2 linked regions of the Halioglobus japonicus genome follow. The protein of the gene in region 1 interacts with the protein of each later gene in a pairwise test. Links are inferred from orthologs where the notes say so. Each region holds a gene or a part of one and is shown in the gene's direction. Other genes may lie near its edges.

Region 1 (6,350 bases):
GCGCCTGACTCAAGCCATATATACCCAGTGCCAGGCCAATGGCAGTGGGCGACACTCCCTCCAACCCCTCGGCATAGAGCGCAAGCAGTGGCAGGACCATAAAGAGGCCGAGCATACGGAAACTGTAAAGCAGCGCCAGGGAGCTGACGGTGCGCCGCTCCTGTTGGCTCATGGGGTGTTCAGTGATCATGGGTTAGTGGCCAAAATACAGAGCTCAATAATAACAGTTCCCAACTACTCTTTGCATGCCCAGTACCGGTAGCAGTACACTGATCCGTTTCGGTTTCACAGCGGTATCAAGGCCCAGACATGGACACTATTCACGTTCGCGGCGCACGCACGCACAACCTCAAGAACATTGACCTGGACATCCCCCGCGACAAGCTGGTGGTGATTACGGGTCTGTCCGGCTCGGGCAAGTCATCACTGGCCTTCGATACTCTGTACGCGGAAGGGCAGCGACGTTACGTGGAAAGCCTGTCCACCTATGCCAGGCAGTTCCTGTCAATGATGGAAAAGCCCGATATGGACCACATCGAAGGCCTGTCGCCAGCGATTTCGATCGAGCAGAAGTCGACCTCGCACAACCCAAGGTCCACCGTGGGCACCATCACCGAGATCTATGATTACCTGCGTCTGCTGTTTGCACGGGTGGGAGAGCCCCGCTGCCCTGAGCACGGGCTCAGCCTGCAGGCGCAGACGGTGAGCCAAATGGTGGACAGCGTGCTGGCACTGCCAGAGGGCAGTAAACTGATGCTGCTGGCGCCCGTTGTCCGCGACCGCAAGGGTGAGCATCTGCACGTTTTTGAAGAACTTCGCGCATCGGGCTTTGTGCGCGCGCGCATCGACGGCATCGTCACCGACCTGGACGACGTGCCAGAGCTGGAGAAGAATAAGAAGCACCGCATTGAGGTGGTGGTAGACCGATTCAAGGTCCGCGCTGACCTAGGCCTGCGCCTGGCCGAGTCCTTCGAGACCGCACTCGGCCTCACTGACGGCCTGGCCTCCGTCTCGTGGATGGACGGCGAAGGCGACGATATCGCCTTTTCGGCTCGCTTTGCCTGCCCCACCTGTGGCCATAGCATCGACGAGTTGGAACCACGCCTGTTCTCATTCAACAACCCAGCAGGGGCCTGCCCGAGCTGTGACGGCCTGGGTGTCAAACAGTACTTCGACCCCGAGCGTATTGTCCTGCACCCCGAGGCGAGCCTCGCCGAGGGCGCAATTCGCGGCTGGGACCGGCGTAACGTCTACTACTTCCACATGCTCACGTCGCTGGCTGAGCACTACGGATTTGACATCGATGCGCCATTTGAATCACTGAGCAAGAAACATCGCCAGGTAATCCTGCACGGGTCGGGCAAGACTGAGATCGCCTTCGCTTATGTGAACGATCGCGGCGACGTGTTCAAGCGCACCCATCCCTTCGAGGGCATTATCCCCAACATGGAGCGGCGCTATCGCGACACCGATTCGAACTCTGTGCGCGAGGACCTGGCCAAGTTCCTGACCACAGCCCCCTGCCCCGACTGTGGCGGCACGCGCCTACGCGAGGATGCCCGCCACGTATTCGTGGATGAGCGAAATTTGCCGGCCATTACCGATATGTCTGTGGGTGAAGCTGAGGACTACTTCAATGCACTGGAACTGGAGGGTCGCGAAGGCGAAATTGCCGACAAGATTCTAAAGGAGTTACGCGCCCGATATCGCTTCCTGGTCGACGTAGGCCTCAACTACCTGACCCTGAACCGTAGCGCAGAGACGCTGTCAGGCGGCGAAGCCCAGCGTATCCGTCTGGCGTCACAGATTGGCGCCGGGCTTGTCGGCGTCATGTATATCCTCGACGAACCCTCTATTGGCCTACACCAGCGCGACAACGAACGCCTGCTCAACACCCTGACGCACCTGCGTGACCTCGGCAACACCGTGCTGGTGGTCGAGCACGATGAGGACGCGATTCGCACCGCCGACCACATTATCGATATTGGCCCCGGCGCCGGTGTGCACGGTGGGCAGGTAGTCGCGGAAGGCCCGATGAAAGCCATTGTGGCCAATAAAGCGTCCCTCACCGGTGACTACCTCTCCGGGCGACGCAAAATTGAGGTACCGAAAAAGCGGACCGAAGCAGACCCGAAGAAACAACTGGTCCTGTCCGGTGCGCGCGGCAACAACCTGCAGGACGTCACTCTGGAGGTGCCGGTGGGATTGCTCACCTGTGTCACCGGCGTCTCAGGTTCAGGGAAATCCACGCTGATTAACAGCACGCTCTACCCACTGGCGGCCACCGAGCTCAACGGCGCCACGACCCTTACCCCGGCGGCCTACAACAGTATCGAGGGCATGGACCATATCGATAAATGTATCGACATCGACCAGAGCCCGATCGGCCGCACACCGCGCTCCAACCCGGCCACGTATACCGGCATTTTCACGCCCGTGCGCGAGCTGTTCGCCGGCACCCAGGAAGCGCGCTCACGCGGCTACAAGCCGGGACGTTTCAGTTTCAACGTGAAAGGTGGACGCTGCGAGGCCTGTCAGGGCGACGGCGTGACCAAGGTGGAGATGCACTTCCTGCCGGACATCTATGTACCCTGCGACGTGTGCAAGGGGAAACGCTACAACCGTGAGACCCTGGAAATCCGCTACAAGGGCAAGAACATCAACGAAGTGCTCGAGATGACCGTGGAAGACGCGCTGGAGTTTTTTGAAGCCGTGCCCGCCATCAACCGCAAGCTACAGACACTAATGGATGTTGGCCTGTCCTATATTCGCCTGGGCCAGGCGGCGACCACGCTTTCCGGCGGTGAAGCCCAGCGAGTCAAGCTATCCCGCGAGCTCTCCAAGCGCGACACAGGCAAAACCCTGTATATTCTTGATGAACCCACTACCGGCCTGCACTTCGAGGACATCAAGCAATTGCTGGAGGTGCTTCACCGCCTGCGTGACCACGGCAACACCATGGTCATCATTGAACACAACCTTGACGTGATTAAAACCGCCGACTGGATTATCGACCTCGGCCCCGAGGGTGGCTCCGGCGGCGGCCAGATTATCGCCACTGGTACGCCCGAAGAGGTCGCCAAGACCAAGGGCTCCTTCACCGGCCAGTTCCTCGCCCCCATGCTCAAACCCAAACGGGGCAAAAAGGCCGCCTGAAGCCATGAAAATCTTGGTCGTCGACGACGAGCCCCTGGCGCGCGAGCGGTTACTGAGACTGGTGGCGCGCCTACGCCCCGACGCAGACTGCCTGGAGGCCAGTGACGGGGAGGCCGCACTGCAACTGGCCAGGCAACACCTGCCCGAACTGATTTTGCTCGACATTCGCATGCCCGGACTGGGCGGTATCGAGGTTGCTGCGGCACTGGCAGAACTGGAAGCCCCGCCAGCTATCGTGTTCTGCACCGCCTACGACGAATACGCACTACAGGCCTTCCAGCAGCAGGCCGTGGCCTACCTGCTAAAACCGGTGCGCGAGGCCGACCTGGAAAAAGCGCTGCTAACCGCAGGCAAGGTCAACCGCCTGCAACTGGCGGAGCTGAATAGCCTTGGCAGCGGCGATATCGAGCTGATTTCCAGCCAGACTCACCGGGGTGTCGCCACCCTGCCACTCAAGGATATTCGCTGTTTCGTCGCGGAGCACAAATACGTAACCGCGCACACACCCGCTTCACAGCTGGTGCTTCAACAGAGCCTGCGGGATCTTGAAGAGAGTTACGGTGACCGCTTTTTACGCGTCCACCGCAATACACTGGTAGCAACTGCCCATATTCAACGCCTGGAAAAAAGCGATGAAGGCAGCTGGTGCGTGGTACTGGGTGGCATGGACGACAAACCGATTATCAGCCGCCGCCATTTGAGTGAAGTCAAAGCGAGAGTGGCGAACCCCGAGTAGGGTTTACTTGGGCTTCAGCGACCAGTCACTGTGCCCCGGTGCGGCCGCGTGGTCATCCGTGGCACCATCGCCGAGAATCCCCGAATTAGCGACTTTGATATAGGCCTCAAGGCGGGCCTGAGCCTGCATTCGGTCGCCAAAAGGTCCCTCCATCGTACCCTCGCGGGTCGCGAAAAACCACTGTCCATTGTGCTCGAAAAAGCGATCTGAGCGAAAAAAGCTCTTCTCTTCCTGGTCGCTTTTGCGTCGTTCTGTCATGGCCGTTTGTCTGTCGCTGAGAGAGTCAGTGAATACACCTCAAACTGTAGCACAAGCACCCGCTAACCCCCGGTCAAAAAACGTGACCCAGCGCACGTTTTGAACCGCACTGGACGACTGGAGCAAGCCCGGTCATGATGATGCCAAACCCCCGAACGAAGGAATTGGCATGTCCGCAGGCCTGCCCTCGCAAACAGACCCCACTGGCAGTGACGCCAGCGAGGGCGGCGCACTCTTTATTCCCAATCTGTGCAGCCCCCATGCGGTGCTGTTTATGGTACTGCTCACCGAGCTCATTGTGATGGTCCATGTACTGGCGAGCAGCAGCCTGCGGGGCTTCGACTGGCCCCTGCTGGCCGGCGGTTCAATGCTGGCGCAGTGGATTGTACTGCTCAGCGGTGCCTTGCTGTGCTGGCTGCGTGAACCCCTCTCCGGCTTCTCGCTCCCCATAGCCACCATCCTGTGCCTGATCATCATCAGTCTGGTCACTGCGTTGAGCAGCTATCTCGGCCAGACCCTGCTGGCGCCGCTGACAGAGGTGCCCCAGCAGGTCAGCTGGATTGTGCGCAACGTGGTCATCGCCAACGTGCTAGGCGGTATCGTGTTGCGGTACTTCTCCCTGCAACAGCAATTACAGATCCAACAACGCGCCGAGTTGCAGGCCCGCCTGGACTCGCTGCGCGCCAGAATCCACCCGCATTTCCTGTTCAATACACTGAACAGCATTGCCAGCCTCATCGAAACCCGCCCAGAGCGGGCCGAACAGGCTGTGGAGGACCTGGCCGAGCTGTTTCGGGCAAGCCTCAAGGACAGCAACAACCGCACGACCGTGGCAGACGAGTTGCATCTGGTCGACCTCTATCTGGCGATTGAAAAGCTGCGCCTGGGGGACAGACTGGCGGTAACCCGGGACGTACAGCCTGACTGCCTCCCGGTCGCCATGCCTTCCCTGCTGCTGCAACCGCTGGTGGAAAATGCGGTATATCACGGCGTGGCGGCGATTCCAGCGGGCGGCGAGATAGTCATACGCATCTGGCGCGAAGAACACTGTCTTCACGCCCGCATTGAAAACCCTACCCCTGCTAAAGCCCCCCCTTCTGAGGGAAATCAGGTGGGCCTGGCCAATGTGGAGCTGCGCCTGAAGGCCATGTTCGGCGCCAGCGCCACCCTGGTCGCCAGCCACGCCGCCGGAAGGTTTATTGTCGAACTCCGCTATCCCGACCAAAAAAGTGATTAAAATCACATTTTTCCTTTGATTCCCGCCGCTTATCGCGGTTTCTTACCGTTTATCAATAAGCATATTGCTTGTCCCAAGTGAGTTTCTAAACTACGTATGGGGATGAGTACTTTTGGAGTGCAAATTGCTCGAAACAACGAAACAAAAAAATTCGCTCACCGGCTCACTGCAGCAAGGGTTTACCCTCGTGGAGCTGATGGTGGTGATCACCGTTCTGCTGGTGTTACTCGTGGTCGCGGTGCCTGGACTATCCAGCCTGATTCGCAACAATCAGATGGTCACTGACACCTATGCACTGAGAGCCACTTTGAATAACGCTCGCTCAGAGGCAATCACGCGTCGCGCGCGTGTCGTTGTATGCCCAACGACCGATGGCAGCGCCTGTGTTTCATCCTCTGATTGGAGTACCGGCTACATGACGTTCGTGGATACTGATCAAAACACCGTTCCGGACCCCAATGACCCAGCTGAAGAACTCATTCAGTGGGAGCCTCGCAGTCGCGCCATGGAAGTGCTCTTTGATAGTGTATCGGGCGCTCAGACCGTGGCCTTCAGCTCGCGCGGCATTGCACTCGGTTCGGAAGGCACCTTCCTGTTCTGCGATGAACGCGGCGCAGCCGAAGCACGCGGTCTGCAGCTTACTCCTGTCGGCTCGGTCAGGTCTGCAATTGGCGCTGAGGTATCTGCCGCCGCCGCCAATTTCTCCAGTGAGTGCCCCTGACATGAACACCACAACAAAACAGCAGGGAATGACCCTGATTGAAGCACTGATCGCTGCAGTGATTTTGGCCATCGGCATTCTCGGTATCGTTAGCCTATTAGGCGTATCGAAGGTGGCTCAACACGACACCGTGCAGCGAACTCGCGCTGTGTCACTGGCCGATGATTTGCTGGAACGCATCCGTCGCAACCCTGAGGGCGTTGCCGAATACACAGCTCACAACCCGCTGAACGGCTCGAGCG
Region 2 (5,959 bases), 1.9 Mb from region 1 along the record:
TGTCGATAAACACTGCGCGGGGTTTATAGGGTGCGAGTGCATCCAGCCAGGGATTGGCCAGTGTATCGATATACTCCGCAGCCCCCGCCGGGTCCAGATGGTCCACTACAGGCGATTCCAGACGGCCGTTGGTGTAAGCAGAAGCCGCCACGTTGTGCGCTGTCTTATTCTCGTACAGCGCGAAAATGCGATGTTTGCCAGCGGGAACTTGCCATCGCAAGTTGCCGCCGTCCACGTGTTGAGTCAGGTCTACCAGCTGTGTCAGCGTGGGTGGATCAGTAGCGTCGTCGAGCTTGCCGGCCACAACGGCGTGGAGAACCGCTCCGTCATCAAAGGTGCCAATGGTATTCTTGATCACTAAGTTGGTCAGGCCAACATAGCCCGGTTCGCTTGCCGGTGGCAGCGGAGCGCTATGTATGGCTGGGCCGATCACGTCCACACTTGCTGGTAATAATTGCTTTTCAGCAAAGCGTTTAATAAATGGCCCGCCACTGGACCAGCCGCTGCCCAACGTGATATCTATGCTCATACCCAGTTCCTTGGCAAGAGACATAACCGTTTTGATATTGTCGAAGTAGGCGGGGCTACCCACCTGATAGATACGCTGTTCCTGATCCTGTAAATGCTGCTCGGTCATCCCGATCGTTAACGTCTGTAGTTCCACTGCGCGGAACGCCGCTGCGTGCATGCTCCTCAGTTCAGTGCGCAGTTGTGCCGCTTCCACCGCATTGCCCGGCCACCACCAGCGAATAGAGGGGTACATTGACTCGGGTGGGCTTTTCCAAAGGCGCCAATCAAATTGATTGACCTCCTCTTCGGTGCTGGCTGTCCGTGCTTGTGTCACTTGTAGCATGAGCAGCCTGCTCCGCCTGGCTGGCACTGATAGCGACAACTCGCCTTTCGGTCCGCTGGTTATTTCAGTCGCGTCGCCGGTTTCAGGATCGAGCAGAAATGCGCGCTCAAATGGCGTGTCCGGTATTACGGTCTGTTGGTAGCCGCTGTTGTGTTCGTTAAACAATAGGATTAACTCGCCGGCCGCGAACCGGCGGCGTTGACTGCGGATCGTCGCGGGTGCATCGCCCACTACACGCAGGCGTGGCAGGACCCCTGCTGCATGCAATGTATCGACCACCTCACTCGCGGATGCCTGTTGCACCTCTTGTGTAAGCTGTGCGCGCTGCTCGCTGACCAACTGATCACGTCGCACGTGGTCGGACCAGCCAATAGCGCGTCTCGGCAAGTCCCCAAGCCAGACAACGGGTATGCCTTGACGCGCAAGCGCGATCACGTTTGCCAGCATGAGGGGGTTGGCCGCGCTCACATTGTCGATGAGCAACGCGCGATACTGCGCTTGGCCGACCTGTAGCAGGCCATTCTGGCCTGTGGCAGTGGTGAGGTCCTCGCGGCTGATACGGTCATAGTCATAGCCCGCTGCGGTTAGTGTTTTGCTAAGCGCTGTCTCGGCGCCATTGGGGTTGGGAGAACCTCCTATAGGGCTTGGGCTATCTACCCATTCACCGTGATTGAACAACCAGGCGATTTCGATATCGGCCTCACCCCGGCTCATGGCATACGTCATGCGCGCCTGGGTGAGATTCAGGGCCGGCATCGCATCCCATGCGGGGCTGTCTTCTCGCGCATTGGTGGTCATCGCGAAAGGGCCCGTGGTGTAGTAATCAGAAAATACCGACACAATAAAGGGATACCACCATCTTTCGGGTGGCTTGGAATAGCCGAAGGTTACTAGCAGGATCGCGCCAGCGACAAGGACGCTCCCGACCAAGGCTGAGGCTGCCAGAAGCAGTTTCTTCAGGGGAGGGGGTTCAATATGCACCTGTTATTATTGTTGGACCCAGCCAACATAGTGCATCGAACAATGCATGCATGCAAATGACTATTGACCCGGCAATGTGGAGCGTGTTCGCTGGCTAGATGGGGGCTTCCCGGTTCGTTGATTGATTTGTAGTCGCAGCAGTGATCTGACGGGTAAAAAAAAGCCCCGAAGCAATGCTTCAGGGCTTTTTCAGAATTTGGCTCCGCCTGCTGGGCTCGAACCAGCGACCCAATGATTAACAGTCATTTGCTCTACCAACTGAGCTAAGGCGGAATTGATCTCGTCAGAGGCCGCGTATATTAATGATGGAGGGGGGATGGTCAACACCCCGAATCGAATTATTTCAGATTCTTTTCGAGGGTCGAAAACAGGCTGCAATTCCGTCCTATGTGGATGATAATTAACGGCTATTTTTTGATCGCAAGAGCTGTCCACGATGTCGCGTCCCTTCAAGGTAGAGTCCAAGTTCGAGCCCGCTGGCGACCAGCCGGAGGCGATTCGTCAGTTGGTGGAAGGGGTGCAGGCGGGGCTGGCTTCCCAGACCCTGTTGGGGGTGACCGGATCCGGTAAGACCTTCACCATGGCCCAGGTGGTGGAAAAGCTGCAGCGGCCCACCATTGTCATGGCGCACAATAAGACACTGGCGGCCCAGCTCTACGGCGAATTCAAGGAGTTCTTCCCCAATAACGCGGTGGAATACTTTGTCTCCTACTACGACTACTACCAGCCTGAGGCCTATGTGCCGTCTTCGGATACCTTTATTGAGAAAGACGCCTCGGTGAACGACCACATCGAGCAGATGCGGCTATCCGCCACCAAGGCGTTGATGGAGCGCGATGACTGTCTGGTGGTGGCCACGGTATCGGCGATCTATGGCCTGGGTGATCCAGAGTCCTACTACAAGATGCGTATGCACCTGTCCCGCGGGGAGATTATTGACCAGCGCAAGATTCTCCGGCACCTGGCGGAGCTGCAGTACACCCGCAACGACGTGGATTTCTCCCGTGCCACCTACCGGGTGCGCGGCGATGTCATCGATATCTTCCCGGCAGACTCCGAGCGAGAAGCAGTGCGTATCGAGCTGTTTGACGAGGAAATCGAGAACATCTACCTGTTCGACCCCTTAACCGGAGCTGTCGAGGCCAAGATACCCCGGATTACAATTTTCCCGAAAAGCCACTATGTTACCGAGCGCGATGTCATGCTGCGCGCGGTAGATCAGATCGAGGCAGAACTGGAAGTGCGGCTCGATCAACTCAAGGATCTCGACAAACTTGTTGAGGCCCAGCGTCTGGCCCAGCGGACCAAGTACGACCTCGAGATGATTCGTGAACTGGGTTACTGCCAGGGGGTGGAAAACTATTCCCGCTATCTGTCTGGCCGTGCCGCCGGTGAGCCGCCGCCGACGCTGTTTGAATACCTGCCCGATAATGCGCTGGTGATTGTCGACGAATCCCACGTCACCATTCCCCAGATCGGCGCCATGTATAAAGGTGACCGGTCGCGTAAGGAAACCCTGGTGGAATACGGTTTCCGGCTGCCATCTGCCCTGGATAACCGGCCGCTGCGTTTTGAGGAGTGGGAGCGCTTGGTGCCCCAGGCAATCTTCGTCTCGGCCACGCCCGGCAAGTATGAAGACGAACATGCCGGACGGGTGGTGGAGCAGGTGGTAAGACCCACCGGGCTGCTTGATCCCGGGCTCGAAGTGCGACCTGCGACCACCCAGGTCGATGATTTGCTCGGCGAAATCCGGACAACTGTGGAGCGGGGCGAGCGTGTGTTGGTGACCACCCTGACCAAGCGCATGGCGGAGGACCTCACCGAGTACTTGAGCGACCACAGCGTGCGCGTGCGCTACCTGCACTCCGATATCGATACCGTGGAGCGGGTCGAGATTATTCGCGATCTACGCCTGGGTGAATTCGACGTGCTGGTGGGCATCAATCTGTTGCGGGAAGGTCTGGATATGCCTGAGGTGTCGCTGGTGGCTATTCTGGATGCCGACAAGGAGGGCTTCCTGCGATCGGATCGCTCGCTTATCCAGACCATTGGCCGGGCGGCGCGAAACCTCAATGGTCGCGCAATTCTGTATGCCGACAACATTACCGGCTCCATGGAACGGGCCATGGCCGAAACGGAGCGTCGCCGGCAGAAACAGCTCGCCCACAATGCTGAGCATGGCATTACCCCGAGGGGCGTGGAAAAATCGGTTCAAGACATCATGGAAGGTGCCCGGCGCATGCCCACCAAGGGCAAGGCAAAGGCCAAGAAGGTGGCGGAGCCCAAGCTCGCCTTTGGGGCCGAGATCGCCAGCCTGTCACCGGCGGCCCTGTCGCGCAAACTCAAGCAACTGGAAGACCAGATGCAGGAGCATGCCAAGAATCTGGAGTTCGAGGAGGCCGCTGCGCTGCGCGACCAGGTCGCCGAGATCAAGCAGCAGGCCTTCCTCTTGGAGGCCTAGTTGGCGGCCTCCTTGGCCATCACGCTTTCGAAGTAGGCTTGCGCTTCTGGCGTGGCAGTCATTTCCAGGGTTTCCAGCTCGCCCTCATCGTTGCGCCAGCTGACGACACTCAGCTCGTTATTCGCGGGTGTGGCGGCGGCCTCGTGCTTGTTGACCACTTTTTCCTTAGCGGCGCACATTTCTTGGCGAATGGACTCTGCGCCATGAAAGTCGCCGCGAGCGAGCATCTCTATCAACTCCCGCTTACGCGAATCATTGGCTGGCACCTGGGCCTCAGGCTGGTGCGGGCGGGGGCGTTTGGGAATAGCAACAATAGCCATATTCTGATCCTCCTGTGGTCATAAGAATCATCCTAAGGAGGCGGCAGGATGGCGCACATGGCAGCCGGCGACAGGATCATGGCCGTCAACGCCATGTAATGGGAAAGCGCGCATTGCGGATCAGGTTGCGTGGTCTATATTCAGACAGGAAAGCAACTTTCCGCAAGACATTCCAAGGAGTTATCAATGCTGAAATACACCAAGTTGTTAGTGGCTGGAGCCTTCGCGTGCATTGCGCTGGGTGCCCAGGCGGCTGACAGGCCCAACATCCTCGTCGTATGGGGTGATGATGTTGGCCAGTCCAATATCTCTGCCTATACCAAGGGGATGATGGGCTACACTACGCCCAACATTGACCGCATCGCCAAGGAAGGCATGATTTTTACTGACTACTACGGTGAGCAGAGCTGTACCGCTGGTCGCTCATCTTTCATCATGGGACAGTCGGTTTTCCGCACCGGTCTGAGTAAGGTCGGATTGCCGGGTGCAGACCTGGGCATGCGGGAAGAAGATCCCACCATTGCCGGTCTGCTCAAAAACCACGGTTATATGACGGGGCAATTTGGCAAAAATCACCTTGGGGACAAAGACGAACACCTGCCCACCAACCATGGTTTCGACGAGTTCTACGGCAACCTGTATCACCTCAATGCAGAAGAAGAGCCCGAAAACTACGACTATCCGGATGACCCTAGCTTCCGCGAGCAGTTTGGCCCGCGAGGTGTGATTCGCTCTTTCGCCGATGGCAAGATCGAAGACACCGGCGCACTCACCAAAAAGCGCATGGAAATTGTCGACGACGACACTGTGGCGGAAGCTCTCAAGTTTATTGAGAAGGCCGTCAAAGTCGACAAGCCGTTCTTCGTCTGGTGGAGCGGCACGCGCATGCATTTCCGCACCCATGTCTCTGATGACAAGCTGAAGTGGTGTCAGGAGACGTATCCACGTCGTGGTCGCGATCCTTACACCTGCGGCATGTTGGAGCATGATGCCCACATCGGCCTGTTTCTGGAGAAACTGGAAGAGCTGAATATCGCGGAAAACACCATCATCTTTTATTCCACTGACAACGGGCCTCATATGAACACCTGGCCCGACGCTGCCACGACGCCGTTCCGCGGTGAGAAAAACACCAACTGGGAAGGCGGCTGGCGAGTGCCGGCCATGGTGCGCTGGCCTGGCAAGATTGAGGCTGGCTCCGTGTCCAATGAGATCATGCACCACATGGACTGGCTGCCCACGTTCCTGGCCGCAGCCGGTGAAGCAGACGTAAAAGACAAATTGCTCAAAGGCCACCGAGCGATTGGTCGGCGCTACAAGGTGCACTTGGATGGCTACAACTTC

The links. Proteins that work in one complex are often made in the same cells at the same time.
Region 2: the proteins of uvrA (region 1) and uvrB interact in binary tests that used the Escherichia coli proteins (3 or more experiments, as listed by UniProt). The link is inferred for Halioglobus japonicus from one-to-one orthologs.

The regions. Positions count from the first base shown.
Region 1 is NZ_CP019450.1:1,340,372-1,346,721, reverse strand. Bases 1-3,356 are described here. They hold uvrA (excinuclease ABC subunit UvrA), read left to right. Parts: upstream 1-309; coding sequence 310-3,156; downstream 3,157-3,356. Other genes in these bases: BST95_RS06420 (LytR/AlgR family response regulator transcription factor), read left to right, coding at 3,161-3,356; BST95_RS06430 (MFS transporter), read right to left, coding at 1-190. In the rest of the region: more of BST95_RS06420, read left to right, coding at 3,357-3,892; BST95_RS06415 (DUF6316 family protein), read right to left, coding at 3,896-4,150; BST95_RS06410 (sensor histidine kinase), read left to right, coding at 4,320-5,387; BST95_RS06405 (GspH/FimT family pseudopilin), read left to right, coding at 5,512-6,108; type IV pilus modification protein PilV, read left to right, coding at 6,110-6,350. UniProt on the Escherichia coli protein: The UvrABC repair system catalyzes the recognition and processing of DNA lesions. UvrA is an ATPase and a DNA-binding protein. A damage recognition complex composed of 2 UvrA and 2 UvrB subunits scans DNA for abnormalities.
Region 2 is NZ_CP019450.1:3,272,591-3,278,549, reverse strand. What follows is about bases 1,818-4,782. They hold uvrB (excinuclease ABC subunit UvrB), read left to right. Parts: upstream 1,818-2,270; coding sequence 2,271-4,295; downstream 4,296-4,782. Other genes in these bases: BST95_RS15435 (hypothetical protein), read right to left, coding at 4,292-4,615. Also shown: BST95_RS15450 (glycosyl hydrolase), read right to left, coding at 1-1,693; BST95_RS15430 (arylsulfatase), read left to right, coding at 4,802-5,959. UniProt on the Escherichia coli protein: The UvrABC repair system catalyzes the recognition and processing of DNA lesions. A damage recognition complex composed of 2 UvrA and 2 UvrB subunits scans DNA for abnormalities.